4 regions of the Streptomyces sp. NPDC004647 genome follow, and region 1 is predicted to be linked to each of the others. Evidence: riboswitches for the same ligand, from Rfam matches in the RefSeq annotation. Region 1 holds a riboswitch; each other region holds the start of a gene.

The links. Region 1 has a riboswitch for cyclic di-AMP ahead of ABZW18_RS29495 (NlpC/P60 family protein). Riboswitches for the same ligand answer to the same signal wherever they lie in the genome.
Region 2: linked by a shared signal. The riboswitch ahead of ABZW18_RS27490 (M23 family metallopeptidase) and the one ahead of ABZW18_RS29495 (NlpC/P60 family protein) in region 1 are both predicted to bind cyclic di-AMP.
Region 3: linked by a shared signal. The riboswitch ahead of ABZW18_RS22800 (NlpC/P60 family protein) and the one ahead of ABZW18_RS29495 (NlpC/P60 family protein) in region 1 are both predicted to bind cyclic di-AMP.
Region 4: linked by a shared signal. The riboswitch ahead of ABZW18_RS11965 (M23 family metallopeptidase) and the one ahead of ABZW18_RS29495 (NlpC/P60 family protein) in region 1 are both predicted to bind cyclic di-AMP.

The regions. Positions count from the first base shown of each region.
Region 1 covers NZ_JBEXKU010000095.1:1,723-6,389, forward strand. Annotated here, with positions in the region: gene ABZW18_RS29485 (NAD-dependent epimerase/dehydratase family protein) at 1-251, shown strand, start outside; gene ABZW18_RS29490 (C40 family peptidase) at 384-1,454, opposite strand; gene ABZW18_RS29495 (NlpC/P60 family protein) at 1,825-2,979, opposite strand; cyclic di-AMP (ydaO/yuaA leader) riboswitch at 2,987-3,167, opposite strand; gene pcrA (DNA helicase PcrA) at 3,530-4,667, shown strand, end outside.
Region 2 covers NZ_JBEXKU010000077.1:15,938-20,604, forward strand. Annotated here, with positions in the region: gene ABZW18_RS27475 (GNAT family N-acetyltransferase) at 1-738, opposite strand, end outside; gene ABZW18_RS27480 (HPr family phosphocarrier protein) at 867-1,148, shown strand; gene ABZW18_RS27485 (GntR family transcriptional regulator) at 1,325-2,041, opposite strand; gene ABZW18_RS27490 (M23 family metallopeptidase) at 2,168-2,968, opposite strand; cyclic di-AMP (ydaO/yuaA leader) riboswitch at 2,983-3,165, opposite strand; gene ABZW18_RS27495 (pitrilysin family protein) at 3,604-4,667, opposite strand, start outside.
Region 3 covers NZ_JBEXKU010000053.1:28,846-33,512, forward strand. Annotated here, with positions in the region: gene ABZW18_RS22790 (ATP-dependent Clp protease proteolytic subunit) at 482-1,117, shown strand; gene ABZW18_RS22795 (hypothetical protein) at 1,124-1,432, shown strand; cyclic di-AMP (ydaO/yuaA leader) riboswitch at 1,735-1,935, shown strand; partial or broken gene ABZW18_RS22800 (NlpC/P60 family protein) at 1,939-2,061, shown strand; partial or broken gene ABZW18_RS22805 (C40 family peptidase) at 2,533-2,880, shown strand; gene ABZW18_RS22810 (VOC family protein) at 2,964-3,356, shown strand; gene ABZW18_RS22815 (ATP-binding protein) at 3,456-3,887, opposite strand; gene ABZW18_RS22820 (8-amino-7-oxononanoate synthase) at 4,142-4,667, opposite strand, start outside.
Region 4 covers NZ_JBEXKU010000021.1:15,221-19,887, forward strand. Annotated here, with positions in the region: gene ABZW18_RS11960 (PrsW family glutamic-type intramembrane protease) at 1-1,435, shown strand, start outside; gene ABZW18_RS11965 (M23 family metallopeptidase) at 1,748-2,815, opposite strand; cyclic di-AMP (ydaO/yuaA leader) riboswitch at 2,823-2,994, opposite strand; gene ABZW18_RS11970 (PP2C family protein-serine/threonine phosphatase) at 3,210-4,502, opposite strand.

The DNA of each region.
Region 1 (4,667 bases):
TCCTCGCCGCCGGCATCCAGCCGTGGATGGACCTCCCCATCTGGCTGCCACCTGGCGAAATGCACGACACCATGCACCGTGGCGACGTGTCCAGGGCGGTCGCCGCCGGGCTGCACTGCCGTCCCATCGCGGAAACCGTGGCAGACACCTGGGCCTGGCTCCAGGACCTGGGCGGGGAACCGCCCCAGCGGCCCGACCGGACGCCGGTCGGACTGGATCCGGAGACGGAAGCGAAGCTGCTGCGCAGCTGAACTGCCGCCGGGAAGGGGACTGGTGTGGGCGCCCGGTGGAGGCGCTCGACGCGGACGTACGGGGTGCTGGGCTCGACGCGGACGTACGGGATGCCGACCGGGCGGGCCGAGGTCACGCCGGGCGGGTCGAGGTCACGCCGGGCGGGTCGCCCCCGCGAAGGGCATCTGGTCGAGGGGGGCGACCCGTACCGGCGCACCCGGGCGCGGCGCGTGGATCATCTGGCCCTCGCCGATATAGAGACCGACATGGCTGATGCCCGAGTAGAAGAAGACCAGGTCGCCGGGGGCGAGCTGGGAACGGGGGACGCGACGGCCGATGTTGATCTGGGTGTACGTGGTGCGCGGGAGGGAGACCCCGGCGGCCCTCCAGGCGGCCTGGGTGAGGCCCGAGCAGTCGAAGCCGTTCGGGCCCGTGGCGCCCCAGACGTACGGCTTGCCGAGCGCGCCGTACGCGAAGGAGACGGCGCGTGCGGCGCGCGCGTTCGGCGCGTGGACCGCGCCGTACCGGGCGCCGCGATCGGCGCGGGCGGCACCGGCCGGTCCCGCCTGGCCGGATGTGGAGTGGCCGTCCTGTTGGAGCAACGACGCGCGCTGTGCGGACGTCAGCCGGTCGAGCAGCCGCTCCGCGGTCTCGAGCTTCCTCTGCACCGTGCGTTTGTGCCCGCGCAGATCGGCCTGTTGTTTCCTGAGCTCCGCCAGTTTGTCACCGGCCCGGGACCGGACCTCCTCGATGCCGCGCAGCCCGCGGCGCATGCCGGCGATCACGACGGCCTGGCGGCTGCCCGCCCGCTCGATGACCCTGACGCGGTCGAGGTACTGCTCGGGAGAGGCGGAGAGGACGAGCTGGAAGGCGGGATCGAGGCCCCCGGAGCGGTACTGGGCGGCAGCGATCGAACCGAGTGCGTTGCGGGAGATATTGAGTTCCCCGGTCCTGCGGGCGGCCTCGTCGCGCAGGCCGTCCAGCTTCTTCTGAGCGGCGTCGGACTTCTCCTTCGCTCCGTTGTACTTCTCGGTGGCCACCTCGGCCTCGTGGTGGAGCCGGTCCACCTCGGCCTTCACCTGAGCGGGGGTGAGACCCGGGTCGGCGTACGCGGGGCCATCGACGGCTGTCGCGCCCGCCGCGCCGGCGAGGGCGAGCACCGTCGCCGTACGGGCGGTGTTGCCGGTGAGCGATCGCTGCCTGGGCTTTCTGTGCGAGGCCACGGCCGCCATCACATCCTTCCTGCTGACCGGCGGCCGTGGGGAGCGGTCGCCATGGGGGAGGACCGTAGCCCTCCGGATCGCCGGCGAGCACGGCGATGACCGGGACTGAAAGGTTTCGGCACGGCGCTGAACAGAAGCACCGGGTGAATTCTCCCGGTACTGCCGGTTCGCGCTACGGGCCTGACCGAAGCGGCGATTGAGGCTCTCCCGGCTGAACCCCGGTGCTATGAGCCCGGGCGCGGGCTGCCGGTCTGCCGCGCATGTCGGCGTGACAGTGCCCCCGACTGCACGCAGTCGGGGGCACTGTCACAGCTTGCGGCACGCGGCCCGTACCGGCGCTGGTCCGTACGGCCTTGTCCGTCGTAGGCGGCTACGCCGGGCGGACGCTCCCGTAGATCGGCATGAACGTGATCGCCTCGGTCCGTACGTTCGCCCCGGGCTTCGGCGCGTGGATCATCTGGCCGTCGCCTATGTAGAGCCCGACGTGGCTGATGTCGTCGTAGAAGAAGACCAGGTCACCCGGCTTCAGGTCCTCCGTGGCGATGCGCGAGCCGACCTTCACCTGGTCCCAGGTGGTGCGGGGCAGCGAGACACCTGCGGCCTTCCAGGCACCCTGGGTCAGGCCCGAGCAGTCGTAGGAGTTCGGGCCGGTGGCGCCCCACACGTACGGCTTGCCGATCTGCGCCCGCGCGAAAGCCAGCGCCTTGGCAGCCTTGGTGGCGTACGTGCCGGAGTCCGCGCCCGTGCCCGAGCCCGGGGTGGAGGTGCCGCCGTCCGACGAGCCCGAGCCCTCGTTCCGCTCCCGCTCCTCGCGCTGCTTCTCCGCCTGCTCCCGGGCCAGCTCCTCCGCCTTGCGCTGGGCTGCCTGCTCTCTCTTGCGCTCGAGCGCCGCCAGCCGCGCCTTCTCCTCGGCCGTCAGGTCCGACAGCAGCTCGCGGGCTTTGGCGAGCTTGCCCTGCACGGACTCCTTGCTGGTCCGCAGCTCGTTCTGCGACTCGTTCAGCTGCGCCAGGCTCTCGGTCGCCTCGGCGCGCTTCTCCGTCGCAGTCGCCTGCTGGGTCTGGAAGTCCGTCACCGCTTGCTTCTGCCGGCCGGTCATCCGGTCCAGCATGTGGTTCTGGTCGAAGTAGTCCTGCGGGTCGGAGGCGAGCAGCAGGGTCGCGGTCGGGTCCATCCCGCCGTTCCGGTACTGCGTTGCGGCGTAGCTGCCGAGCAGCCGCCGGGCCTCGTTGAGCTTCTGCGTCCGCTTGGCCACATCGTCGATCAGCCGGTCGGACTTGGTGCGCTGCTTGTCCGTGCGCTCCTTTGCCTCGTTGTACTCCTGGGTGGCCGTACCCGCCTGCCGGTAGAGCTCGTCCACCTTCTTCTGGACCTCTTCCACGCTCTGCTTCGGCTCCCCAGGTGCGGCCTGGGCAGTCTGCGAGAGCAGGCCGAAGGAGGCGAGTGCCGCGGTCGAGAGGCCGACGGCGGTGCGGGACCCGTGGGAGGTGAGAGTACGAGGCCGCGATTTGCGGTGCGACGCCAAGGCGCGCGTCTCCTTCCGTGGACCGCCTACCGGGTTAGCTGTCGGGTTCGGGCGATCGGAAGGTTGCCCTACGGTCCGTACGCCGCGTGCTCTGCACGCGTGTGCGAACCGATTCACCCCGGTGATACGTGTGGGTCCCCGGCTCCGGCTGCCCCTCGGGCATTGGCCGGACTCGGCGTCGGCGCCCGTGCCGACGCGGTCGCCGGCGGGGGGTGCGGGTCGCCTGAGCGAGCACGGTAGCCAACTTGTGGTGCCGCTGTGAAGGCTGATGTTCGATATGCCCGAAACCTTTTCGTGACCTAGCCCCCATGGCAACCGACTGGACGGTACGCGGCTGCGCACAGTGACAACCGACGGGACGGTACGGAGGGGCCTCGGTGGTGATCCGGAGGGAAGCACGGTGGACATCGCCGGGACGGCGGCGGGACGACAACCGGGCGGCAGCGGGCCGGCGGCGGGGCAGCACCAGGGCAGCGGCAGGGGCAGCGACGGGGGTGACAATGGGGAAGCGGTGTGGGCTGTCGGTCCGGCGGCCTAGACTCGGTTGGCGATGAGCAGCCTCTTTGACGACAGCTTCCTGGCGGACCTCGAGCACCCGGCCGAGCGCCCCCCGCCCCCGCCCGAGGGCCCGGCGCCCGAACACGTTCCGGCGGACCTGTTCGGTGGGCGCTTCGACGCCCCCGTGGACCGGGACGCGTACTACCGCGACGGCGCACCGCGCCCCGCCGTGGACCCCGCCGCGCTGCTCGAAGGCCTGAACGAGCAGCAGCGGGCCGCGGTCGTCCACACCGGTTCGCCGCTGCTCATCGTCGCCGGTGCCGGGTCCGGCAAGACCCGGGTGCTCACCCACCGGATCGCACATCTGCTGGGCACCCGCCGCGTGCACCCCGGCCAGGTCCTCGCGATCACCTTCACCAACAAGGCCGCGGGCGAGATGAAGGAGCGAGTGGAGGAGCTCGTGGGGCCGCGGGCGAATGCCATGTGGGTGTCCACCTTCCACAGCGCGTGCGTCCGCATCCTGCGCCGGGAGAGCAAGAAACTCGGCTTCACCTCCAGCTTCTCGATCTACGACGCCGCCGACTCCAAGCGCCTCATGGCACTGGTCTGCCGAGATCTGGACCTGGACCCCAAGCGCCACCCTCCCAAGGCCTTCAGCGCGAAGATCTCCAACCTCAAGAACGAGCTCATCGACGAGGAGGACTTCGCCGCGCAGGCTGCCGGGAGCGCCTCCGGGTCGGAGGGCGGCGGAGGGTTCGAGAAGACCCTCGCCGAGGCGTACGCGCTCTACCAGTCGCGGCTGCGCGAGGCCAACGCGCTGGACTTCGACGACATCATCATGACGACGGTTCATCTCCTCCAGGCGTTCCCGGACGTCGCGGAGCACTACCGGCGGCGCTTCCGGCACGTACTCGTCGACGAATACCAGGACACCAACCACGCGCAGTACACCCTGATCCGTGAGCTGGTGGGGACGGGCGGGACCGAGGCCGGGACCGAGACCGATCGAGCCCCTGTCGCGGAGCTGTGCGTGGTGGGCGACGCCGACCAGTCGATCTACGCCTTCCGCGGCGCGACCATCCGTAACATCCTCCAGTTCGAGGAGGACTATCCGGACGCGAAGACGATCCTGCTGGAGCAGAACTACCGCTCCACGCAGACCATCCTCAGCGCCGCCAATGCCGTCATCG
Region 2 (4,667 bases), on a different contig from region 1:
GACCGCGTACGTACGGCCCGTGAAGCCTCCGTCGAGGAGGTTGCGCAGCAGGGTGCGGCCCACGCCGCCGGACCGGCGGCCGGTACCGATGACCGCGACGGATCCGGGGGCGAGCAGCCGTTTGACGGAGCGGGCCTCGGCGCGCTGCTCACGGCCGCGCTGGACGGCGAGCGAACGGGCGGTGGGTTCGAGGTCGAACTCGAGGCGGACGACACCGTCCTCGAAGCTGCGCTGCTGGGTGTAGCCGGCGTCCGTGAACACCTTGATCATCTTGCTGTTGGCGGGCAGCACCTCGGCGGCGAAGCGGCGGATACCGCGCTCCCGGGCGACGGCGCCGATGTGTTCGAGGAGCGCGGACGCCACCCCCCGGCCCTGGTGGGCGTCCTGGACGAGGAAGGCGACCTCGGCCTCGTCAGCAGGAGCGGAGGCCGACCTTCCGCTTTCGTCGATCCGGTCATACCGTACGGTGGCGATGAAGTCACCACCGACAGTTGCCGCGAGTCCGACCCGGTCGACGTAGTCGTGGTGGGTGAAGCGGTGCACGTCACGGTCGGAGAGCCGGGGGTACGGTGCGAAGAAGCGGTAGTACTTCGACTCGTCCGAGACCTGCTCGTAGAAGCTCACCAGGCGCTGGGCGTCGTCCGCGGTGATGGGCCGGATCTGGGCGGTGCCGCCGTCGCGCAGCACGACGTCGGCTTCCCAGTGGGTCGGGTACACATGCTCCGACGTCGTCCGCATGGGGCCCAGCCTACGGGCGCCCGGCCGGGATCAGCACTCCATGTGCCATGAGAGAGAGACTGACTGGGCATTGGTCTAGACAACGGCTACCATCTGGCAAGACCTGACACGACCCGAAGGGCAACACCATGGTTGAGCGCCGCGTCAACGTCGGCTGGGCCGAGGGCCTGCACGCCCGTCCCGCTTCGATCTTCGTCCGCGCAGCGACCGCCTCCGGCGTCCCCGTGACGGTCGCCAAGGGCGAGGGCAGCCCGGTCAACGCCGCCTCCATGCTCGCCGTACTCGGCCTGGGCGCCCAGGGCGGCGAGGAGATCGTTCTCGCCTCCGATGCCGATGGCGCGGAGATCGCCCTGGATCGTCTGGCGAAGCTGGTGGCCGAGGGCCTCGAGGACCTTCCGGAGACCGTCTAGAAATCGGGGGACCGCTTTTCCCTCAGGAGAGTGCGGTCGCCCGGTCGCCGATCCGGCGAATTCAACGCGGCGGGACCTCGGCGGACCATTCAGGTCCGCCGAGGTCCGCTTTTTGATTTTCCGCGCACCAGGAAGCGCGGGCAAGAATTCCCTTCTCGTTGTATACGGGATTCCTGTTAATTCCGGGCGCTCATTCTGTTGACGGATTGTTTCGAAGATCTCACATTCATCGGACGGCGCAGCCGGTAGGCGGCGGTCGAGCGCTCGGTGTGCAGGGTCATGAGCGCGCGGGCACGGTCCGCGTCACCGCGCGCCACCGCGTCCGCTATCGCCGCGTGCTCCTCCCAGGAGGCGGCCTCCCGGACCGTCGGATCCGCCGCGTAGACCCAGGTGATCTTGCGGCGGACCTGGGTGAGCAGAGCCGCGAGGCTGGGGCTGCCGGAGGCCTGGGCCAGGGTTTCGTGGAACCAGCCCCCCAATGACCGCAGATCCGCCAAGTGCCCCAGCCGGGCGCGCTCCTGGCCCAGCCGCACGAGCCCGCGCAACACCTTGAGGTGCGCTTCGGTACGGCGCTGTGCGGCGCGTGCCGCGCCCAGCGGCTCCAGCAGCGCGCGGATGTCGAGGAGATCCGCCGCCTCCTGCTCCGAAGGCTCGGCGACACACGCGCCCGCATGCCGGCGGGTGGTCACGAAGCCCTCGGACTCCAGGGTGCGCAGAGCCTCCCGGACCGGGACCCGGGAGACTCCGTAGCGGCGGGCGAGGACCTCCTCGGCCAGCCGGCTTCCGGGCGGATGCGCCCCGGAGACAATGTCCTCCCGGATGGCCTGGCATACCGCGTGCGCGGGAATCCGGCCCCTGGCCACCGCATCGCCGTTCACATTTCGCCCCCGCATGGCCGGACCTCCGCTTAATCCCCGTGAAACGCGTTCGATCACCGCTTGTTCTTGAACTCTATGGCAACAGGGCCGAATTTCCGATGAGGGCGGCCGGAACGAGGATATCTTTTGACCGAAGGCCGGTCAGATGCTGAGGCTGTGCGAGCGCAGATAGGCGACCGGGTCGATGTCCGAGCCGTACTCCGGAGAGGTACGGGCCTCGAAGTGCAGATGCGGGCCGGTGGTGTTGCCCGTGCTGCCCGAGAGACCGATCTGCTGCCCGGGGGTGACCGTCTCGCCGACGGAGACGCCGACGGACGACAGATGGCCGTACTGCGTGTAGGTGCCGTCCTTCATCTTGATGACGACGTTGTTGCCGTACGAGCCGCCCCAGCCGGCCTCGACGACGGTGCCCGAGCCCACGGCATGCACCGAGGTGCCCGAGCCGGCGTGAAAGTCGATACCGGTGTGGGTGCCGGAGGACCAGGCGCCGCCGGACGACTGGTACGGGGTGGAGAGGGAGCTGCCCTCGATCGGAAGAACGAAGGAGCCCAGCCGCTTGCGCTCCGCCTCGCGGGCGGCCCGGGCCTTGGCCGCGCGCTCCTCCTTGGCCTTCTCCTCGGCGGCGCGCCTGGCCTCGGCGGCCCGCTTCTTCGCCGCGGCTTCGGCCTTCGCCTCGGCGGCGGCCTTGTCGGCGGCGTCCTGCTGGGCCCGGGCCTGCTCGTCGACGGTCTTCGCGACCTTGTCTGCGGCGACGATCGCCTGGAGCAGGCCGGTCTCCGCGGCCGCGGGGGCGGGTGCGTCCGCGGGAGCGGCGAGCGCTGGGTTGGCGAGCGAGGCGACGACGCCGGTGGTGGCCAGCGTGGCTATGCCCGCGAAGTTCGCGCCGGAGCAGACGAGTCGGCTCGAGCGGCGGTGTTTCCCGGTGGCACGGGTGAACGCCATGGGGTGGCGAGCTCCTTTCCTTCCTTCTCGCCTACCGGGTTAGCTGACGGGTTCGGAGCAGGAAGGTCTCCTACGGGCCCCTCCGAGGAGGTGCCCGATTCACCCCAGGGACTGCTGCCCTCCCCCCGGAGGGGGCGAGGCGGGTGGGTCCCCGGCTCCCCAGGCTCGCGCCTCAGGGGACTCGGCGATGGCTGCTCCGGGGACCGCGGGTTGCGGGGTGTTCGGCCGGACAGTCGGACCGACGCTAAACGGGGCAACTTTCAATCGCCAAAGAAATCCGGGTGTTTGTAGCGGAGACCACAGAAGAACGGGCAGTCTCAGCAACAAAACGGGCAAACAGGAGTACCCCGGCGCCTCGTCAGGTGCCGGGGTACCTCTCTGTCCCGAAAAGGCCGGTCCGATCCGTACCGGTCCGTCCGTACCGGTCCGTCCGTACTGCCCTGGCCTGTCCGGCCGTTCGCCTCGGATCGGCGCGCGGTGTCCGGGTGCCATGCTGCCGGAGCACCTCCCGGACGTCCGGGTGCCGTGCAGCCGGAGCTGTCTCCCGGACGGAGCCCGGGAGACTCGCGCGCCCGGCGGGCAGGGCCGGACCGCCCTCAGGAGCAGGGCAGTTCGGGCGGCCGGCGGTGCGTCGGTCAGCCGCTGACCACCTTCACCTCGCCGATCCCGAGCGCCCTGACCGGCTCCTCGATCGCCGAGGCGTCCCCGACCAGTACCGTGACGAGACGGCCGCCCGGGAAGGCGCTGACGGCCGCCGCGGTCGCCTCGACGGTGCCCGTCTCGGCGAGCCGGGCGTACAGCTGCGCCTGGTAGTCGTCCGGCAGTTGCTGCTCGACCTGGTCGGCGAGCGTGCCCGCGACGGCGGCCGAGGTCTCGTACTTCAGCGGGGCGACGCCGACGAGGTTCTGCACGGCGACATCTCGCTCGGCGTCGGTCAGCCCCTCGGCCGCCAGGGTGCGCAGCACCGTCCAGGTGTCCTCCAGCGCCGGGCCGGTGGAAGCGGTGTCCACCGATCCGCTGATCGCGAGCAGCGAGGCCCCCGTGCCGTCCGGGGCCGAGCGCAGTACCTGGCCGAAGGCCCGCACGCCGTACGTGTAGCCCTTCTCCTCGCGCAGCACCCGGTCGAGCCGGGAGGTGAGGGTGCCGCCGAGGCAGTAGACGCCGAGCACCTGGGCGGGCCAGATCCGGTCGTGCCGGTCCGGGCCGATGCGGCCGATCAGCAGCTGCGTCTGCACGGCGCCCGGACGGTCCACGATCACGACGCGGCCGGTGTCGTCGGCGGTCACCGGCGGTACGGAGCGGGGCTTGGCGGTGCCGCCGGTCCAGGCACCCAGGCTGTCGGCCAGCACCGTGTCGAGGTCGATGCCGGTCAGGTCACCCACGACCACCGCGGTGGCGGTGGCGGGCCGTACGTGCGCCTCGTAGAAGGCCCGTACGGCCGCGGCGTCGACCCGCTCGACGGTCTCCTCGGTGCCCTGCCGGGGACGGGACATCCGGGCGTCCGCCGGGAAGAGCTCCTTGGACAGCTCCTTGGCGGCGCGGCGCGCCGGGTTGGCCTGCTCGTGCGGGATCTCGTCGAGGCGGTTGGCGACGAGCCGCTCGATCTCGCTGTCGGGGAACGCGGGCGCGCGCAGCGCGTCGGCGAGCAGCCCGAGAGCCTTGGGCAGCCGGGAGGCCGGCACCTCCAGGGAGACACGGA
Region 3 (4,667 bases), on a different contig from region 1:
CGTGGCATGTGGAGCGCAAGGGCACTCCGCCCACCCTCTCGGCGCACCACGGAGGGACACCGCCAGTCACCTTGTCCGGTCTGCTGCCGCAATTTGGCATCTCTCCGGCTGGACCGCAGTCAACGAACCGCGGCCAACGCAGGCTCCGGCGCGGGCAGTTCCTGGGAACGGCGGCGAGCCGGACGTCGCGGGCGGCGCGGACACACGAACGCCAACGTCACCCAGCGGGCCTGCGCCCGGCCAAGCGTTGAAGATCCGCGCATCACCGCGGATGCACCGGAGCCGCCGTTCGCGCTGTGAGAAATCGCGAGGCCTGAGCCTCACGAATCGGCCCAAAAGTGCCTCTGATCTGTTGACCCTCTCGATTGATCTGTTGACCCCTCTCGATCGGCAGGGCAGCATCCCCACCGAACAGGATGTACGTCCTGTACATTTTTTACCGGAGGCCTCCCTCATCGGAGTGCAGACGAGAGGCGCAGTGATGGACCGACCGACAGTCCGCTATCTCCTGCCGGAGTTCACGGAGCGCACCAGCTCCGGGACCCGCACGATGGACCCGTACTCCAAGCTCCTCGAGGAACGCATCGTCTTTCTCGGCACCCGGATCGACGACACCTCGGCAAACGACGTGATGGCGCAGTTCATGCATCTCGAGCACGCCGCTCCGGACCGGGACATCTCGCTCTACATCAACTCCCCCGGCGGCTCGACGACCGCGATGACGGCGATCTACGACACGATGCAGTTCGTCACCTGCGACATCGAGACGATCTGCCTCGGCCAGGCCGCCTCGTCCGCCGCGGTGCTCCTCGCCGCGGGCGCCCCGGGCAAGCGGCTGATGCTGCCGGGCTCCCGGGTGCTCATCCACCAGCCCTCCTTCTCGGAGCCGATCCAGGGGCAGACGTCGGATCTGGACATCCAGGCCAAGGAACTGCTGCGCATGCGCGACGTGCTGGAGGAGATGCTCGCCCGGCACACCGGCCAGGCCCCCGTACGGATCGGCGCCGACATCGAGCGCGACAAGATCTTCCAGGCCGAGGAGGCGGTCGCGTACGGGCTCGCGGACAGGATCGTGCAGAGCCGCAAGCAGGCGAGTTCGCTGTTCGGCGCGGGGTGATTCACCGTGCTGCCGCCCGAACTTCCCCCGCTGCCCGCACTCACCCGAGCCGAGAGCGACCTGGTGGACCGATACCTGGAGGTGCTCGACCTGCTGGGGCGGATCAATCCGGCCCGGACCTCCGACACCTACGGGGGCTTCCGCGCAGCCCAGGCCTTGGTGAGCAGGGCCGCGGCGCTCCGGGACGCGCTGGCGCTCATGCACGAGCGCGGCGAGAGCCAGGTACATGCCGCCACCCTGGCGCGAGCGTTGCGGGTGCTCGACGGTGAGCGGCGGGGCGCGCGGGTCACCGTCCCGCCCGAGCCGTCGGGTTGATGAAGCGTCACCTCGTCCGGCGGCCGGTGCAGCCGAACGGACTCCCTCGATAGATGGACCGGGGAGCAGGCGGCAAGGGTTGATCGACTTGCGCGGAGATCGCATCGGTGCTGCGCGGGGTAGGGGCATCCGCCGCTGGTGGGGGCGCTTGCATGATGTCGGACAAACCGATCACAGCATGTACTTCTAACCCTAATGACGCATATGTGATGAACATCACATAGTGCGCGTTATGCACGGAATCTGCCATGGGCGTGGGGACTATCCGTGGACGACAAGCCCCCGCCACCTCGGCGGGGCGGTCCGGGCGGACGCCGAATCCTGCCGCCGCGCCGGATGTCTGGTCGACACGGAGTGCTTTCGGCAGGAGTGGAGGACCCGATCAGTTCGGGGCCGACCGGGAACTCCGGTCGCCCCTCGGGGTGAAGCCGCTGCGGCGGCCGGGCATCTTCGCCAGCCCGAACCCGACAGGCCATCCCTCACAGGCGGCTGACGAAGGGTCGCACATGGCTGCGAATGGACACGTCCCGTCTCTGTTCTGTCGGGCCGGCACCGCTTCGGCGCTCACTCTGGCCGCTTTCGGTGGGAGCCTGCTGGCTCCTGGTGCCGCGACGGAAGCCCTGGCGGCGCCGCCGCCCCCAGGGCATGAATCATCCCAATTCACCTCGGCGCCACCGGATTTCGACGCTTTCGGCGAGCAGGTGCTGTCGCCTGACACCCAGCCGATGGGAGGGCCGGTCCTGGAACCCGGCCACCGGGACCCAACGCCTGACGTTCTGTCACCGGAGAACGAGAGCCCGGCCCCTGGCAACCCACCACCGGCAACCGGTCCCGATTCGTCCGGTCCCCAGAGACTCCCGGTCCTGGAGCCGTCGCCCGGCACCGGGCCGCCCCGGGCCGAGCCGTCGAAGCCGGATGCCGAACCGCCGCAGGCCAGGCCGCCGAAACAGCGCCCCGCAGCCCCCAAGGACAAGGACGAGGCCGAGGGCAAGGGCAGGGTGACGACGCCGAGCTCCCGCCCGTCCAAGGGCAAGCCGGCGAAGCGCCCCCCAGCTCCCAAGTCGCCCAAGTCTCCCAAGGGAGCGACTGCGGCGGCGACCGGGAGCACGGCTCTCCGGGTGGCCGCCTCGAAGGAGGGGTCCCCGTACCAGATGGGTGCCGAAGGCCCGAACCGGTTCGACTGCTCAGGGCTCACCCAGTACTCCTTCAAGCGCGCGGGCAAGCAACTGCCGCGCACGGCGGCCGCGCAGTACAACAACACCCGGCACATCCCCGCTTCCCAGCGTCAGCCCGGCGACCTGGTCTTCTTCGGCTCGGGCGGCGGCTACATCCACCACGTCGGCATCTACGCCGGCAATGACATGATCTGGCACTCCCCCAAACCCGGTGCGGTGGTGCGCCTGGAGAAGCTCTGGACCAGCAACGTCACTTACGGCCGGGTGAGTTGAGCCGGGAAGAGACTCCGACTGTCCGTCGCCGCGGCTAGGTTGAGTGCGATCAGGGATCACCTACCGCAGCCGCGAGGAGTCGCATGCCCTTCCCGAACCCGGTCCGGCACATCACCTTCGACGCTCGTGATCCCTACGCCCAGGCCCAGTTCTGGTCGGCGCTCACGGGCTGGCTGCTGGAGGACTCCGATCCGGGCGACGACGCGGTGCTGCTCGAGTCGGGGCAGTCCGGAGTGCCCGGCCTGCTGTTCCTTCGGGTTCCCGAGGACAAGACCGTGAAGAACCGGATCCATCTCGACATCCAGCCGCCGACCGACACCCGGGACGCCGAAGTCGGGCGGCTGGCCGGGCTCGGCGCCGAGGTCGTGGCCGACCACCGTACGGACGACGGCCTCGGCTGGGTGGTCATGGCCGACCCGGAGGGCAACGAGTTCTGTGTCGAGCGCAGCGCCGCCGAGCGGGGTCTCACGGCCTGAGCCGCGGCCCGGCAGTGGCGGCGCGGTGACCCGCGGACCGGTTGCGCGGCGGCTTCGGCCGTACGAGAGCGGTGCCCCTGACGCGGGGACAGAAAGCTGTCAGGAGCAGTCGGCCACCTTCCACGGCAGGGCGATCCAGACGGTTTTCCCGCCCTCCGCAGTGGGCGTGACGGAGAGTCTGCCGCCGGACTCGGCGGTCAGCCAGCGGATGATGACCATGCCGCGGCCGTTGTCCTGCTGCACCGCCGCGGGCAGCCGCTGCGGTCGGCGCGGGTGGCTGTCGGTGACCCCGATGCGCAGCTGCTCGTCCCGGTCGAGCTGGAGGTCCACCGTGAACGTGGGCGACTGGCCGAAGGTGTGCAGGACGGCATTCGTGGCCAGCTCGGAGACGATGAGCAGTACGGCATCGGCTCTCTCCGCACCTGCCGGAAGGCCCCATTCTGCAAGGACGTCCGAGACGTATCTTCGGGCGGTGGTGACCGAGGCCGGGGCGCTCAGCAGGGTGACGGATGCTTCCTGGTGGTCTGCCATGGCGGCGGTGTCCCTTTCCCGCCGAGGCCGTGCCCCGAGACGCTGTGGAGTGAGGTCGGAGTCGGCTTCGGACAGCGTTGGGCGCCAGAGTGCCACTCGCGCTGTCCGGACCGGGGACGATCCACCGAGATGCGCAGGAATCGTCGCTCGAAGCGGTGAACTCTGCCACGGAAAAGCGTATTTGACCGGTTCGTTGCGGTGAACGACGAGCGGGCAGTGCGCGGCCGGAGCGTTCGTCGCCCGCGGGCGAGGCGTCAGGCAGCAGTGGGGGCGGTCGCGACGATCACGCCCACTGCTTCGGCGATCTGCTGGTCCGTCAGGTCAGCACGTGCCGTCAGGCGCAGCCGTGAGATGCCGTCGGGTACGGACGGCGGGCGGAAGCAGCCCACCACCAGTCCGGCGGCGCGGCAGTCGGCGGCCCAGCGCAGTGCCGCCTCCGGGGCAGGGGCCCGTACGGAGACCACGGAGGCGTCCGGCCGGACTGCGGCGAGCCCCGCCGCCGTCAGCTGTCGGTGGAGCGCGGCGGCGACCGTACGGGCGCGCGCCGCGCGCTCCGGTTCCCGGGCCAGCAGCCGCAGGCTCGCGAGGGCCGCGCCCACCGCGGCCGGGGCCAGCCCGGTGTCGAAGATGAACGTCCGGGCGGTGTTCACCAGGTGCTCGATCACCCGGGCCGGGCCGAGAACGGCTCCGCCCTGGCTGCCGAGCGACTTGGACAGGGTCACGGTGGCGACCGTGCCGGCGGATCCCGCGAGTCCGGCCGCGTGCAGGGCGCCGCGTCCG
Region 4 (4,667 bases), on a different contig from region 1:
GCGCGTCGGCGCCCTGATCACGGTGCTCGTACTCTCCGGCCTGGTCATCCTCGCCCTGGTACGCGAACAGACCGGTACCGAGGGGTTCCTGGTCGGCCTGGGCCTGGCCGTGCTGCCCGTGCCGCTGCTCCTGGCCGCGTTCCGCTGGCTCGACCGCGTCGAACCCGAGCCCTGGCGGAATCTGCTCTTTGCCTTCGCCTGGGGCGCCTGCGCTGCGACGCTCGTGGCGATCATCGCCAACGGCTTCGCCACACAGTGGATCGCCACCCGTGTCGAGACGTCCTCCGCCACCGAGGCGGAGGCCTGGGGCGCCACGTTCATCGCGCCCGTCATCGAGGAGAGCGCCAAGGGCGCGGCCCTGCTCCTGCTCTTCGTCTTCCGCCGCCGCGACTTCGACGGCATCGTCGACGGCGTCGTCATAGCCGGGATCACCGCGACCGGCTTCGCCTTCACCGAGAACATCCTCTATCTCGGGAACGCCTTCGGTGAGGACCAGGCGCTCGGCTCCTCCGGATTCCAGTCGGTCACTGCCGCGACCTTCTTCATCCGCATCGTGATGTCGCCTTTCGCCCACCCGCTCTTCACCGCGCTGACCGGCATCGGCTTCGGCATCGCCGCTCTCGCAGCACCGCACCAGCGCGCCCGCCGCATTCTGCTGCCGCTCGCCGGACTGCTCACCGCGATGGTCCTGCACGCCGTCTGGAACGGCTCGGCCAGCCTCGGGGGCTACGGCTTCATCGCCGTCTACGGCATGTTCATGGTCCCGGTCTTCGCGCTGCTCACCTGGCTGGTGATCTGGTCCCGCGGCAACGAGCTGAAGACCGTACGCAGCCACCTGCCCGCCTACGTGGCAGCCGGCTGGCTGGTCCCCCCGGAGCCGCACGCGCTGTCCTCCATGCGGGCCCGCTCGATCGCCCGCGATGTGGTGCGGCGCGCCCATGGGAGCGCGGCGGCCCGAGCGGTCGCCGAGTACGAGTCCTTCGCGACGGCGCTGGCCTTTCTGCGGCAGCGGGCGCACCGGGGCGCGGCGGGCCCGGACTTCGTCGCCCGCGAGCAGGAGCTGCTTCACCACCTGTGGCAGCGCAAGGATGTGGCGCAGCCTGCACTCGCCCATGCCGCGCTGGTCACCACGCGCCGCTCGGTCCCCCCGCAGTGGGCGCCGCATGGACAGCAGTACGGGTCGCCGCAGGGGCAGCAGCAGTACGGCCCGGCGCAGGGACAGCGGCAGTACGGGCAACCGGCGGGACAGCCGTACGGGCAGGGACAGCCGGCGGAGCAGCCGTACGGGCAGGGACAGCCGAACGGCTCAGCGCAGCAGCCGGTGTACGGGCAGCAGTACGGGTCCGGTCCGGCGTACGGCGGCACCTCGTACCCCGGCACCCAGGAGGGACCGCCCCCCTGGCCCTACGACGCGCCACCCCGGTACCACCGCTGAGCGAGTAGCCAGGCAGACCTGGCCCCGGTGGCCGGTTCCGAAGCGCAGCCGCATACGCCCGAAGGCCGCGCCGACCGGGCAGACCAGTCCCGAAGGTACGGGGCCGGACTCTCTCCCCGACTCTCGACGCCCGGCTCACGGCTCACGGCTCTTGGCTCTTGGCTCTACGGATCAGGAGCCGGATCAGGCGCAGGGCGTGACGTCGCTCCGCGCGTCTCTACCTCCGCGGCTCTCGGCCTCCGCACTCCGCACCTCCGCAAACAGCGACGCACCCCGCCAGGAGCGAGGTGCGTCGAAGTTACGGACGATGCCTCAGAGGCTCACACCGTGCTCGCGCAGCCAGGCAGCCGGGTCGATCGGGTCGCCACCGCCCGGCCGGACCTCCATGTGGAGGTGCGCGCCGGTGACATTGCCCGTGGCGCCGACGCGGCCGATGGTTTCGCCCGTCGCCACCTTCCCGGACGTCTGGGTCATCGAGGAGAGGTGGCAGAACCAGACTTCCGTGCCGTCCTCGAGGGTGAGCACGATCCGGTAGCCGTACGAACCGGCCCATCCGGCCTCGGTGATGGTGCCGCCGTGCACTGCCTTGACGGGGGTGCCGGTCGGGGCGGCGAGGTCCTGGCCAGTGTGGTCGTTGGACCACATGGAACCGGACTGGCCGAAGCTGGAGGTGAGGGTGTAGGAGGAGACCGGGGCGGTGTATTCGCGGGCGAGCTTGGCGAGCCGCTCGGCCTCCGCCGCCGCTTTCGCCTTGCGCTCCGCCTCTGCCTCGGCCTTCTCGGCGGCTGCCTTCGCCGCCGCCTTCTTCTCGGCGGCGACCTTGGCGGCCTTCTCGGCGGCGGCCTTCTCCTCGGCCTCGCGCTCCGCCTTCTCGGCGGCGGACTGCTGCTGCTCGGCCTGCTTCATGATGCGGGCCCGCAGCGCCTCGCCGGCGCCGGTGCCGTCGGTGACCTCGCTGTCCGTGAGCCCGGCCTGGGAGAGCGGAGCCTGGGCGGCCACAACGCCCTCACCGGCACCGTCAGAGCCGGAGCCGGAGTCGTCGGAGACCAGGGACCCGATACCGGGCAGCGATCCGGCATCCGGGAGCTTCTCCGACACGGAGGCGAGGTCCGGCATGGAGATCGAGACCGGCGGCTTCTCCTGCGCGCTGGCCATGCCGCCCGCACCGACAGCGGCGAAGACGCCGACTCCGAGGACAGCGCTGCTACGGGCCATGCCGCCACCGCGCTGCTTGACGACGCGGTGCCTGCCGCGCACCGCGGCCACGGATTCCGCGGTCGGATTCCAGTCACCGACTCCGGCCGGGGGCTCCTCGGCGAACCCGGCATCGTGACTCTCGGGTTCGTACAGGAACTCGGGGGCAGGGCTGTTGGACGCCACGCGGGCGCACTCCTTTCCTTCCTTCGCCTACCGGGTTAGCTGACGGGTTCGGAGCAGGAAGGTCTCCTACGGACCCCTCCGAAGAGGCGTCCGATTCACCCCATGTAGTGGTTCCCCGGTTCCCTTGGTACTGGTGTTGCGGGTGGAGCAGATCGTGCGGGATTCGGCGTCAGCGCACGGTGCCACCTCTTGTGGCGGCTGGGACGACCGCGCTGCGTTATCGAACGTTAATAGACCCGGGGTGCCTATTCCAAGCTGTTCCGGGTGATCGTTAACGGATATCGCGGGGACCAACCAGGACACGAAATGCCTAATCCGGGCGAGTTGCCCCTGCGGCGGAAAACCCGTCCCGGCTGATCGTGTGCCAGTTGTTATGCGGAGTGGCGCGGACCGGTTACGGACCGTCAGAAGGGTGGCCGGACCTCGAGCCGTCGCCCGCGCCGCGCACGATTCCCACCGCCCTACGCCGCATCGGCTGCCGCTCGGCCGGGCGGCTGACCGCCAGCAGCGCCATGTCATCCGCGGCCCCGCCCGCGGTGTGCCGGGCCACGTCCTCGACGAGGGCGTCGAGCAGGGCATCGGGTCCGGAGAACAGCCGGCCGCGCAGCCGCTCCTGCGGATCGTAGAAGACGCCGTTGGCGTCCCGGGCCTCGGTCATCCCGTCCGTGAAGAGCAGCAGCGTGGCGCCCTCGGGGAAGGCGAACTCATCCACCCGCTCCGGCTGGTCGGCCAGCTCACCCAGGCCGAGGGGCAGCGCAGGCACGACGGGGTCGGCTACGAACACGCCGCCGTCGGCGTACAGCAGAAGGGGGGAGGGATGGCCTCGGTTGAGGATGCGGAGAGCGGGTTCCGGGAGAGCGGCTCCCGTGTCCGTACGCCGGATGGTCGGCACCTCGGCCAGCACGGCCGTGGTGAAGCCCTCGGACCGGTCCGGGCCTTCATGCCGCTGCCTCTCGCGCTGGAGCGCCCGCTCCAGCCGGGCCGCGACCCCCACCAGGGTCGCCTCCTGCTCCGCGGCCTCCCGGAAGGCGCCGATGACGACGGCCACCGCCTCGACGGCGTCCAGGCCCTTGCCGCGGACGTCACCGACGATCAGGCGGACCCCGTACGGGGTGTCCTGCACCGCGTAGAGGTCACCGCCGATCCGGGCGTCGGTCTGCGCGGCCTCGTAGCGCGCGGCGACATGGAAGCCGCCGATCCGCTCGTCGGGTGTCGGAAGCACGGCCCGCTGGGCGGCCTCGGCGATGCTCCGCGCCGAGGCGAGCTCCCGCCCGCTGCGGCGCACCACACGGTTGATGAAGAGCGCCAGCACGGCGACGGTCAGGACGGTGACCAGCTCGGTCACCGACTCCACGGCGCCCAGGTCGCGGTTGACGAGGTGCAGCGTGACCACGGCGAGCCCGGCGGCGATGCCCGCGGTCGCCGTGGCGCGCAGCGAGAAGAACGGGGCGGCGACCAGCGGGGCGGCCGAGAAGAAGGGCGAGCCGGTGAAGCGCGACGGCGTCGAGAGGTCGAAGGCAAGACCGCCGATGATCAGCGCGGCCGGGAGCCAGCGGGCCAGGTCGCGGCTGGTGGGTTTTCGGCGCCCGCCCTGACGGTCCGGGGTGGTGCGGATGGGGGACGTACCGCTGCCCGCGCCCCGCCGGAGGCGCCCCGTACGACCGCCCCCTCCGCGTCGCATCCCCACCTGCCTGTCTCCTGCCCGTGCGTACGCCGCGCGGGAGCGGTTCGACACCGCGCCTCTCCAGGCTGGCGGGTGACCGGGCACCGGGCGATTCGACGTAGGCCAGGTAGATCTCTGCGCCCGGGCCCCGTCGCCCGCGCTGACGGATTCATTACTCATGCCTCGAAG